One region of the Yersinia alsatica genome, then DNA from elsewhere that is predicted to be linked to it. Evidence: predicted binding sites of a transcription regulator. Region 1 holds the regulator's gene; each other region holds the start of a gene.

Region 1 (4,290 bases):
GCTGGCAAAGGCCAAAGCACAGCCTATCAAGGTGTCGAGCAAACGCGGAACTAAGAAGTCAGCCCCTTCGCCGGTCAATAACTGCAAGATATACACCGCAGTAATCGTTCTGCCGATTACGGATAAACCGTAGTTTTTGCGCTGTACCAGACTGGCGAGCAAAGTGATGAGCAACATAATGCTCAATGTCGTCCCTTCCGGCATCTGTAAGTGCAATAAACCCGCCGCCAATATCAGCCCAATTAAAGTCCCCATGGCACGGTGATGAATACGTATCTTGGTGGCGTTATACCCGTTTTGCGTGACCAGCATCACGGTGAGTAAGATCCAGTAAGGTTTAGGTAAGTGGATCAGAGTACCGATGTAGCTCCCTGCGGCCAACGTCACCCCCATGCGGGCGGCATCGCGCAATGGACTGGATTTAAACGATAAATAGCTGACGAATGCTGGCCAGAGAGGTTGGGATAACTGACTGGCCATCAAGTCGCGGTCATATTGCGGACGGCGGTCACTCAGGATCTGGGTAACATGGCTGATGTGGTAATAGCAGAATTGCGCAACCGAATTGTCTGGATGCTGTTGGGCAATTTCTTCGAGTTCGACGAGTGCATCGCCAGCACTGAAATGTTCTTTCGCGCGGTGGTGGTAGAGAATATCGTCGGCAATGGTGCGCATCTGGGCCGAGATATTATCCATATTGCGGTGAAGCACCGTAATTATCGGGCTCTGGTCAATCAGCTCTTGCACTTTTTCTGGCTGATTGAGTGCCGCAGTAATGTGCTCCTGCAAATCGAGTGCCATCTGGAACAAGCCCACTAGCCGCTTTTGCTCAGTTTTAGTGGCATTCGATAACAAGTTAAATTGTTGATAAAGCTGATTAATTTTATCCATTATAGCTTGTTGCCTGTCGAGCAATGGCGGCATGGCTTTTTCTGGCTCAAGATGCTGGTCAAACAAACTGTATTTAGCATCGCAATAATCAGCCAGTAAACGATAAAGCTGGCTCAGAGGCTCGCGGATGGGTTGGTCTTTACAGAGCCGGAACCAGATCCAGGTAAAACCACCGTACCAGAGGGTCCCCACCGCACACATCAATGGTGCCTGCCAAATAGGTGCGCGCCCTACCATGCTGAGGCTGAATATGGCGGCGATCAGTGCGGCAGGTAACATGCGGCCATTGAGCGGGCTAATAGCACCAGAGACTCCGAGAGTGAGCGCCAACCCCAACATCACCCAAGGTAACGGAATATCCCACATCAGCAACTGCTGGGTTAGGAAGCTACTCAGGGTAAAAATGGTGCCGCCAATAATCAGGCGTCGGAAAAAATGTTGGTGTGGAGTATCTAGCGCGGCAATATTGCAGCATGCGGGTATCAGGGAGAACATTAATCCCAGCCGCAAATCGCCAATGGCAAAGCCCAATGCTGCGGGCAGGCAGAGAACCAATGTTTGGCGGAGTGCATAGTTAACTTCAGGATGATAAATAAGCCGTTGCCACTTCATGTAGGCCCCAGAAATTTATTAATCACACAAGCGAAGAAAACCAGTGCCGAGGGTAATCGGCACTGGTTTATGGGGAATTAACGGGTGCCGTAAACGACAATCGTTTTACCGTGTGCGGAGATCAGGTTTTGATCTTCCAGCATTTTTAGTATGCGCCCCACAGTTTCGCGGGAGCAGCCAACTATTTGACCAATTTCCTGGCGGGTAATTTTAATCTGCATCCCATCTGGGTGGGTCATGGCATCAGGTTGTTTTGCCAGATTAAGCAGCGTTTGTGCAATGCGCCCAGTTACATCAAGGAAGGCGAGGTTACCCACTTTCTCTGATGTAATTTGTAGGCGGCTCGCCATTTGTGAAGACAGGCGCATCAAGATATCTGGATTTACCTGAATCAGCTGACGGAATTTTTTGTAAGAAATTTCAGCCACTTCACAGGCGGTTTTTGCTCTGACCCAGGCACTACGTTCTTGGCCTTCTTCAAATAATCCAAGCTCGCCGATGAAATCCCCTTGGTTTAGATAGGAGAGAATCATCTCTTTACCTTCTTCATCTTTGATAAGCACCGCAACGGAGCCTTTCACGATGTAGTAAAGCGTTTCGGCCTTTTCACCTTGGTGAATTAGCGTACTCTTCGATGGATATTTGTGGATATGGCAATGAGACAGGAACCATTCGAGAGTCGGGTCTGTTTGTGGCTTGCCGAGAACCATTCGCTGTTATCCTCTGTTGTTATCGCTGCCTAACTTAACAGGGCTCAGAGTTCCCTGCACGGCGTGCTTATAAAATACACTTTCTCTTAGCATATTAATTTGCTCAACTGCCGAAAGGTATAGCCAAGATACGTACCGGATAGAAACCCTTCACTGAGTATTGATCACTACCCCATTTAATTCTAGAAACAACACTTTCGGTTCTGTTTGTAGCACAGGATGAAGCTACTGTCTTGTGTTGTATCGCTTCAGCATGATGAACATCGGGTTACATTGCCAGTTTGTAAATGAAAGGGTAGTCTGAATCAGAAAATTTAACCGGGAGCAAGAGTTATGCAGGCACGTGTAAAGTGGGTTGAAGGACTGACATTTTTGGGTGAATCCGCATCAGGTCATCAAGTTTTGATGGATGGTAATGCCGGAGACAAAGCACCAAGCCCAATGGAAATGCTATTAATGTCAGCAGGCGGCTGTAGTGCCATTGATGTCGTGTCTATTTTGCAAAAAGGGCGTAACGATGTGCGCGATTGCGAAGTGACGTTAACTTCACAGCGCCGGGAAGAGGCTCCGCGCTTGTTTACGCAAATCAACCTGCACTTTATTGTCAGTGGCAAAGGTTTGACCGACAAAATTGTTGAGCGGGCGGTTGAGCTGTCAGCTGAAAAATATTGCTCGGTTTCTTTGATGTTGGGGAAAGCGGCCAAGATTACCCACAGTTTTGAAATCCGCGAAATCGCGTAAGCAAACTCTACGTACTTGAAGCTGCGGAGATATTGGTTGCCACTTCAAGTACGTAGAAGATTAAATAATTTTCTTACCTTCCAACAGTTGCTGAACCAGCGGAGCCATGATCAGCTCCATTGCCAGCCCCATCTTGCCGCCGGGCACCACCAACGTATTGATATTTGATATAAACGACCCTTGCAGCATTGCCAGCAAGTAAGGGAAATCGATTTGATCCAAGCCTCTAAAATGAATAACAACGAAGCTTTCATCCAGCGATGGGATTGCTTTGGCGGCAAAAGGGTTGGAAGTGTCGACAGTGGGCACGCGCTGGAAGTTAATATGGGTACGCGAGAATTGGGGCGTAATGTAATTGATATAGTCGTCCATGGAGCGCACCACCGAATCCATCACCGCCTCACGAGAATGACCACGTTCGCCAGTATCCCGCACCAGTTTTTGAATCCACTCCAGATTGACTATTGGCACCACGCCGACCAGTAAATCCACATGTTTCGCCACATCATGATGCTCGGTCACGACACCGCCGTGCAGACCTTCATAAAACAGCACGTCGGTGGGTTCTGGCAGGGCCTCCCACGGGGTGAAAGTGCCGGGAATCTGGTTATAGGGCACCGCTTCATCATAGGTGTGCAAATACTTACGTGAGCGTCCGGTACCCAACGCGCCATATTGCGAAACACTCTCTTCTAACTGACCAAAATCATTGGCCTCTGGGCCAAAATAGCTAATATGCCGACCTTGATCCCGGGCCTTACGGATAGCGGCATCCATTTCGGGGCGGGTGTAGCGATGGAAGCTGTCACCTTCAATTTGCGCCGCGCGGATATTCAATTGCTGAAAAATCTTGCGAAACGCCAGGCTGGTGGTTGTCGTCCCTGCGCCACTTGAGCCGGTAACGGCTATAACCGGATGTTTAGTTGACATATTAGCTGTAACTCCATGGGGTTAGTTAACTCAGTGGACGGGCTGAAATTGCCTGTTTTTTTATGGTTAATGGTTATTTTTAGGGCAAAGTCTCCGGCTTGTCACTCTGATTTTACTTAAAGGCTCGCGTGACAAGGCAAGGGCTATTGGGACTCTTCTGCTCCAGCACGAAATGCGCCGCGCGGCATAATATTGATGGTTTCGTGTAACTCAGACCACACTAATACCGCTTCACCACTGACCAACTGGCGGCGAACATCTTCGACTTTCTGCGCCAATGAGCGCTCGTGTTCACCGTAGTCAGTACCTTCACGTAGGACAAAAGCTTCCAGCAAACTGTCCAGTGTTTCACTGTCGATTTGCTGCCAAGGGATCATCATGACTGCTGCTCCAGATAAGGGGAAAG
Region 2 (4,290 bases), 1.6 Mb from region 1:
ATCAAGTTGTTGAATGAATTAGCTGAACAGCGTGGGCAATCATTGGCACAAATGGCATTGAGCTGGTTACTGAAAGATAGCCGTGTGACGTCCGTTTTGATTGGTGCCAGTCGGCCTGAACAACTTGAGGAAAATTGTGCTGCACTGAATAATCTTACATTCACAGCGGCAGAGTTAACCGCTATTGATCAGCATGTTACCGACGGTCAGCTAAATCTGTGGCAAGCTTCATCAGACCGGTAATTTGAGGTTACAGAGTCTGTATTAGGAGTAATGCAAAAGCCGGAAAGTTTCTCCGGCTTTTTGTTGTCAGCAGCAGACTTACTATGGGGTCGTTGCGAGACCGACTTTCAGAAGTTTACCGTTGCTCTCATCGGTTAACAGGTAAACATAACCGTCGGGCCCGACGCGCACGTCACGGATGCGTTCAGCGCGATCTCCTAGCAGGCGCTCCTCGGAAATCACTTTATCGTCATCGAGTTGCAAGCGAATTAACTCTTTCTGAGCCAATGCGCCAATAAACAACGAATGTTGCCAACTGGGGAAGCGAGCGGCATCATAAAATGCCATGCCACTGATACCTGGAGATTTTTCCCAATAGTATGCGGGCTGTTGGGTGCCATCGACATGAGTGCCTTTGGCCTCAGGGATGGCGAGGCCGGAATAGTTCACTCCGTGAGTAGCCAATGGCCAGCCATAGTTTTTCCCGGCTATCAGGATATTAATCTCATCACCGCCTTTAGGCCCATGTTCATTGGACCACATCACTCCACTCCATGGGTTAAGCGCCAACCCTTGCGGATTACGATGACCATAGGACCAGATCTCTGGCCTTGCGGGAGACTTATTAGCAAATGGATTATCTTTTGGTACCTTACCGTCAAGGGTTAGACGCACAGCTTTACCCTGATGTAAGCTCAGATCCTGGGCGGTAGGGCGCTGATTATTCTCACCCAAGGTAATAAAAATATGCTCTTGCTCATCAAAGGCCAATTTTCCACCGAAGTGATTGCCCGTCGATAATTTGGGCTGTTGGCGGAAAAATACCTTGAAGTTTTCAATCGCTGTGCCTTGAGGATTAAGGCGGCCATAGCCCACTGCGGTACCGGCTTTTCCCTCTTTCCCCTCCTCAGCGAAACTGAGGTATACGCGGCGATCTTGAGTAAATTTCGGTGATAAGGCCACTTCGAATAGGCCGCCTTGCCCCTTGGCATAAACTGCGGGCACCCCTTGCAACGGGGCTGATAATGGCTTTCCTGGCTGCCATAAACGCAATTGCCCGGCGCGTTCAGTAATGAGAATTCCGCCGTTATCAGGCAAGAATGCCAGTGACCAAGGATGATCAAGTCCATCTTGTAATTCAGTGACTGTTACGGTGGGAGAAGGGGCGGCTAACACGGGCGTCGAGATAAACACACTGAGCACGAGCAATCTAACTAATTGCCAGCTCAGGCGATAGGTCGGTGTTCTATTTCCAAATAACGTCATCACTCACTCCATAAATGTGCAAACACCTGTTAACTTTAGAGTATTAATAGAAAATCGGCTATTTCGAATCAAAAACCTGTGATGCTGAACAGCAGATTAGCGACGCAGTGATAGTTAAAATAGCGGCATGGACTTCGCTTCACGAATAAAGCCGCCAGCAAAAACTGCGATAAAAAGTGGAAAAGTTTGGATGAAACGATTATCAAACCAATAAGATTCCCTAATTTATCCTTTCAGATGTTTCAATTCATTTTTACTGTTTTATTTTGTTGCTTATCAATAGGCAAATAAAAACTAACCATATGAAATACAAATGAATTAAACTTAATTCGCCGAGCAAAAAAATAATCATTTTGCGATGAGCATCACATTGTAATCGCTGAGAAATGTGAAGAGCATCAATATGAAAAGTCAATTAGAGACGATTATAGTGATGCTCGAATTACTGGCTTGTATGTCAACTCCGTATACTGCCGACAACCAGAAACAATGGAGCTGGGCAAGGGGCACGATAGAGTACAGATAAAGGGAATTCACCATTGCACTGGCATATGAATAACTTGTGTCTTTTGAACCTCAAAAGGTGTTGGGTATGGAAAAGAAAAAAATTTATCTATTTTGCTCAGCCGGTATGTCGACCTCGCTACTGGTTTCCAAAATGAAAGTACAAGCAGAGAAGTATGAAGTGCCAGTGGTTATCAATGCTTACCCGGAAGCGCTGGCAGCACAACATGGTAAAGAAGCCGATGTCATCCTATTAGGGCCGCAGATTGCTTACATGTTGCCAGAAGTCACCAAAATGTTCCCTAACAAACCCGTTGAAGTGATTGACTCGATCCTTTACGGCAAAGTCGATGGTTTAGGGGTATTAAAAGCTGCTGTTGCCGCAATAAAAAAAGCAAAACAATAAGGGGAGCACTGTGAGCGCATTTATTAATTCTCTGGAAAGGGTCATATTGCCCTTCGCCATTAAGATTGGCAAACAGCAACATATTAATGCTATCAAGAATGGGTTTATTCGGCTGATGCCATTAACCCTGACGGGTGCAATGTTCGTTCTTATCAATAACGTGTTCTTAAGCTTTGGCGAAGGGTCGTTTTTCTTCTCGATGGGCATCCGTTTGGATGCTGATACCATTACCACCCTCAATGGTTTTAAAGCAATTGGCGGCAACGTCTATAACGGTACGCTCGGCATCATGTCATTAATGACGCCATTCTTTATCAGTATGGCCTTGGCCGAAGAGAAAAGAGTCGATCCGCTGGCTTCGGCTCTGTTGGCCATCGCGGCCTTTATGACCGTAACACCTTACAGTGTTGGCGATGCTTATGCCGTTGGTGCCAACTGGTTGGGTGGCGCGAATATTATCTCGGGTATTATCATCGGCTTGGTAGTGGCAGAGGTCTTTGCCTTTATCGTGCGGCGTAACTGGGTTATCCGCTTGCCAGACAGTGTGCCGACTTCGGTTGCCCGCTCGTTCTCTGCCCTGATTCCTGGCTTTATCATTCTTTCCATTATGGGCGTCATTGCTTACTCCCTTGGATTGCATGGCACTAACTTCCACCAGATCATCATGGATACCATTTCAGCGCCGCTGTCGAAAATGGGCAGTGTGGTAGGTTGGGTGTATGTCATGTGCTCTTCACTGTTGTGGTTCTTCGGCATACACGGTGCGATGGCCTTATCGGCACTGGAAAGTGGCATCATGATGCCGTTTGCCTTGGAAAACGTAGCCACTTATACCCAATATGGTTCGGTTGCAGCGGCAATAGCTGCGGGCAAAGAGTTCCATATGTGGGCCAAACCTTTCGTTGACTCCTATATCTTCCTGGGCGGCACCGGGGCAACACTTGGGCTGGTTATTGCAATCTTTATCGGCTCCCGCCGTGAAGATTATCGTCAGGTAGCAAAACTGGGTGCGCCAGCGAGTGTGTTCCAGATTAACGAACCTATCTTGTTCGGCTTGCCAGTCATTATGAACCCGCTGTTCTTTATTCCGTTTATCTTGGTTCAGCCGGTCTTGGCAATTATTACCTCAATCGCGTATTACACAGGTTTTATTCCGCCAATCACCAACATTGCACCTTGGACCATGCCGGTCGGCTTGGGAGCATTCTTTAATACCAACGGCAGTATTGCTGCGATGCTGTTAAGTCTGTTCAACCTCGGGGTTGCCACCATGATTTATCTGCCGTTTGTGATTATTGCTAACAAAGCACAGAACGAGATAGACCGTGAAGTTCAAAGCGAAGAAGAGATAGCTGATAGCTTGAAATTTTAATCAGTAACCCTATTGAATGTACAAGGCTGGAGGCTGGAATGAAATATCAATTTCCCGATGATTTCTGGTGGGGTAGTGCCACTTCTGCAACCCAATCTGAAGGGGCGTCATTGCAGGATGGCAAGAGCAAGAATATCTTCGATTATTGGTATGACATTGCACCAGAACGTTTTCATGACCAGATTGGCCCGGAAAACACCTCCAGCTTTTACGATAATTATCAGCAGGATATCCTGTTGTTAAAACAGCTGGGACATAATACTTTCAGGACATCGATTTCATGGTCGAGGCTGATCCCGAACGGTGACGGCGAGCTTAACCCTAAAGCCGTCACCTTCTATAACGCGGTAATTGATTCCTTATTGGCGCAGGGCATCACGCCCTTTATCAACCTCTACCATTTTGATATGCCACTGTGCATGCAAGAGAAGGGAGGCTGGGAAAGTCGCGCAGTAGTTGATGCTTATGCACGCTATGCCAAAATCTGTTTTACTCTGTTTGGTGATCGGGTAAAACACTG
Region 3 (4,290 bases), 420 kb from region 1:
GTCTCAAGGGGTAGCGAACGTTATTGCTTATGGTAATGACGGTATTTCATTTATGTTTGGCGGTTTAGTTTCCGACAAAATGTTTGAAGTCTTTGGCGGCGGTGGTTTTGTATTTGCGCTGCGAGTCTTGCCCGTCATCGTATTTTTCTCTTCATTAATTGCCGTTTTATATTACCTCGGCGTGATGCAGCTGGTTATTCGGGTATTAGGCGGCGGGCTGCAAAAGCTGTTGGGGACATCGCGTACCGAATCCCTCTCTGCAACTGCCAATATCTTTGTTGGGCAAACAGAGGCTCCATTGGTGGTGCGTCCTTATATCGCTACCATGACCCAATCTGAATTGTTCGCTGTCATGTGTGGTGGTTTAGCCTCGGTTGCCGGTTCAGTATTGGCCGGTTATGCGCAGATGGGCGTACCGCTGGAGTACCTGATTGCGGCTTCCTTTATGGCGGCACCCGGTGGGTTACTGTTCGCTAAATTGATGGTGCCAGAGACTGAAAAAACCCATGATACCGTCGATGCTACCACTCTGATTGCTGAAGATGAGCGCCCGGCTAACGTTATTGATGCAGCGGCATCTGGCGCGGCGTCCGGTATGCAACTGGCGTTGAATGTCGGGGCGATGTTATTAGCCTTTATCGCATTGATTGCATTGCTCAATGGTATTCTGGGTGGTATTGGCGGCTGGTTCGATTACCCACAACTCTCGATGGAACTGATTCTGGGCTGGGTGTTCTCACCTATTGCTTATCTGATCGGCATTCCATGGAGTGAGGCGATGGTGGCAGGTTCCTTTATCGGCCAGAAAATCATCGTGAACGAATTTGTGGCATTTATGAACTTCGGTCAGTATCTCCAGTCCGAAGAGCTAGTTAGAGCGGCTGGTTTGCAGGTGCTATCTGAACATTCTAAAGCCATAATCTCCTTCGCATTGTGTGGCTTTGCCAACTTGTCGTCTGTTGCCATTTTGTTGGGTGGACTCGGCAGTATGGCGCCTGGTCGGCGCCATGACATCGCGCGCTTTGGTCTGAAAGCGGTGGCCGCAGGGACATTATCGAATTTGATGAGCGCCACTATTGCCGGCTTCTTCTTGGCTCTCTGATTAGACTAATTTACTGGATATTATTCATTAATAAGTAGGGACGTTGGGCAGTGCTCATCACCGTCACATACTGTGTGTATGCTGCGGTTCTGGTGCGCTGCCCGCCCCAAACTATCGGCGCGACTAACGCCTAATTGTCTTGTGGCTCATGCCAATAATCAGGTGGATTCCTGCCTATAAGCTATTCTTGATGCGAGTGGGCATTTATTGTCAGTAGGGCATAAATCAGGTTATTTTGTGACTTTAATCACATATAATTTAGTCTCGTTACAAGTTACTATTGATTAGTGTGAATCTGAACACATCTCATGGCTGTGTAACGTGTTCAAATAGAGTTATGAGTTAGTGCGGTGAGATGGATCTCAATTGCTACCCAGGGTGTTATCCGTGGGGCTATCTTCAAGGAACCAAGTCCGCTCGCCAACGTATTGAGCTTAATTACCAGAGAGACCAAGCCGGTCTCTTTGCCCGCTCATAAATAAATGCTCAGTTTTGGCAATGTGCCGAAGCTGAAAAGTGTTGGAGAGTTTTATGACCGATTTAACCGCCTGCGCGAATCTGAATGATTATGCCAAACGCGCGCTGAGTTTAATGGATTTAACTACCCTGAATGACGATGATACCGACGATAAAGTCATCGCTTTGTGTCATCAGGCTAAAAGTCCTGCTGGCAATACTGCGGCAGTCTGTATTTATCCTCGCTTTATTCCTATTGCTCGTAAGACATTACGTGAGCAGGGGACACCTGAGATCCGTATTGCAACGGTGACCAACTTCCCACATGGCAATGATGATATTGCTATTGCACTGGCTGAAACCCGTGCGGCGATTGCTTATGGTGCCGACGAAGTGGATGTGGTTTTCCCTTATCGCGCCTTAATGGCTGGTAACGATAAAGTGGGCTTCGAATTAGTGAAAGTGTGCAAAGAAGCCTGCGCTGCCGCGAATGTGTTATTGAAAGTGATTATTGAATCGGGTGAATTAAAACAAGAACATTTAATTCGTCAGGCTTCCGAGATTGCTATCAAAGCGGGGGCTGATTTCATTAAAACCTCTACCGGTAAAGTGCCGGTCAATGCCACGCTGGAAAGTGCCGACATCATGATGCGCACTATTCGTGACTTAGGTGTGGAGAAAACCGTCGGCTTCAAACCGGCGGGGGGCGTACGCACCGCTGAAGATGCCGCACAGTTCTTGCAACTGGCCGATAAACTGATGGGTGAAGGCTGGGCTGATGCTTGCCATTTCCGTTTTGGTGCCTCCAGTCTGTTAGGCAGCTTGTTGACAACACTGGGTCATCAAAGCGACAGCAAAACCAGCGGCTACTAATCGTTTTCACAGTGATTGCACTGAGCAGATGCACTGCGGGCTAGGTTGCCGCAGTGCAGCTTTTTCCATATTGACGTCAAGCAGGGGGATGCCTTGTTTCTGGCACAAGAAATTATCCGTAAAAAACGCGACGGTCAGCCACTGAGCGAAGAAGAAATTCGGTTCTTTATCAATGGTATTCGCGACAATGTGGTTTCCGAAGGGCAGATTGCTGCTTTGGCAATGACCATCTATTTCCACGACATGACGATGCCTGAACGCGTGGCGCTCACCATGGCAATGCGCGATTCCGGCACGGTACTGAACTGGAAGAGCCTCAACCTCAACGGCCCAATTGTGGATAAACACTCCACCGGCGGTGTCGGCGACGTAACTTCTCTGATGCTTGGCCCGATGGTTGCCGCTTGCGGTGGCTATGTGCCAATGATTTCAGGCCGTGGTTTGGGACATACTGGCGGAACATTGGACAAACTGGAAGCTATCCCCGGTTTTGATATTTTCCCTGATGACAGTGCATTTCGCAAAATCATTCAGGATGTCGGTGTGGCTATTATTGGTCAAACCAGCTCACTGGCACCGGCGGATAAACGCTTCTATGCCACCCGTGATATTACCGCCACAGTGGATTCCATCCCACTGATCACCGCTTCTATTCTGGCGAAGAAACTGGCTGAAGGTCTGGATGCGCTGGTGATGGATGTTAAAGTTGGCTCAGGTGCTTTTATGCCGACTTATCAGTTATCTGAAGACTTAGCACAGGCTATCGTGAGTGTGGCAAATGGTGCGGGTTGTAAAACCACTGCGCTGTTGACCGACATGAATCAGGTATTGGCTTCCAGTGCCGGTAATGCGGTTGAAGTGCGCGAAGCGGTGCGCTTCCTGACCGGAGAGTACCGTAACCCACGCTTGCTGGAAGTGACAATGGCACTCTGTGTCGAAATGCTGCTATCAGGTGGTTTGGCGCAAGATGCTGCTGATGCCAGAGCCAAACTGCAAGCGGTATTGGATAACGGCAAAGCGGCGGAAGTCTTTGGTCGCATGGTTGCGGCACAAAAAGGCCCGAGCGATTTTGTTGAACGCTATGACAGCTATTTACCTGCCGCCATGTTGAGCAAACCCGTATTTGCCGAGCGGCCGGGTATTATCACTGCCATGGATACCCGCGCCCTAGGTATGGCTGTGGTTTCCCTTGGCGGAGGCCGTCGTCGGGCAACTGATTCTATTGATTACAGTGTTGGTCTTACCGACATGGCCCGTCTGGGTGCCCGTGTTGACAGCCAACAGCCATTAACCGTGATTCATGCCAATAATGAAGATGATTGGCAACTGGCGGCAGATGCGGTTCGCGCAGCAATTACTTTGGGTGATAAAGCGCCGGAAGAAACCCCTGTGGTTTATCGCCGTATTACTGAATAAACGCCATACTTTAAGGGGAGCCGCTAAGCGTGCGAACCTATGCAGGAGAAAATGATGAAACGTACATTTATTATGGTATTAGACTCATTTGGTATTGGCGCTAGCGCTGATGCTAAGAAATTTGGCGACGAAGGGGCCGATACTTTGGGCCACATCGCTGAGGCCTGCGCCCGTGGTGAAGCCGATATTGGTCGTAGCGGCCCGTTAAAATTACCTAACCTGAGCCGTTTAGGCTTGGGTAAAGCAGCCGAAGAATCTACCGGCAAATTCCCGGTAGGGCTGGATAAGAACGCAGACATCATTGGTGCCTATGGTTATGCCAGCGAGTTATCTTCCGGCAAAGACACCCCATCAGGTCACTGGGAAATTGCTGGTGTGCCGGTATTGTTCGACTGGGGCTATTTCAGTGATGTGGAAAACAGTTTCCCCCAAGAATTACTGGA

The links. The regulator CRP, encoded in region 1, controls carbon source genes, mostly activating them, when cyclic AMP is high. The targets are predictions, from matches to a motif close to ATGTGANNNNNNTCACAT.
Region 2: a site for CRP is predicted at 1,842-1,859, ahead of N0H69_RS08415 (PTS sugar transporter subunit IIB). Genes of this name have one in related genera too.
Region 3: a site for CRP is predicted at 1,338-1,355, ahead of deoC (deoxyribose-phosphate aldolase). Genes of this name have one in related genera too.

What each region holds. Positions count from the first base shown of each region.
Region 1 covers NZ_CP104006.1:274,186-278,475, forward strand. Annotated here, with positions in the region: gene N0H69_RS01090 (YccS/YhfK family putative transporter) at 1-1,503, opposite strand, end outside; gene crp (cAMP-activated global transcriptional regulator CRP) at 1,581-2,213, opposite strand; gene N0H69_RS01100 (OsmC family protein) at 2,547-2,954, shown strand; gene N0H69_RS01105 (phosphoribulokinase) at 3,015-3,884, opposite strand; gene N0H69_RS01110 (YheU family protein) at 4,028-4,264, opposite strand; gene N0H69_RS01115 (hydrolase) at 4,261-4,290, opposite strand, start outside.
Region 2 covers NZ_CP104006.1:1,904,730-1,909,019, forward strand. Annotated here, with positions in the region: gene mgrA (L-glyceraldehyde 3-phosphate reductase) at 1-243, shown strand, start outside; gene N0H69_RS08410 (PQQ-dependent sugar dehydrogenase) at 325-1,488, opposite strand; gene N0H69_RS08415 (PTS sugar transporter subunit IIB) at 2,081-2,398, shown strand; gene chbC (PTS N,N'-diacetylchitobiose transporter subunit IIC) at 2,409-3,770, shown strand; gene gmuD (6-phospho-beta-glucosidase GmuD) at 3,809-4,290, shown strand, end outside.
Region 3 covers NZ_CP104006.1:697,925-702,214, forward strand. Annotated here, with positions in the region: gene N0H69_RS03110 (NupC/NupG family nucleoside CNT transporter) at 1-1,102, shown strand, start outside; gene deoC (deoxyribose-phosphate aldolase) at 1,634-2,431, shown strand; gene deoA (thymidine phosphorylase) at 2,525-3,847, shown strand; gene deoB (phosphopentomutase) at 3,902-4,290, shown strand, end outside.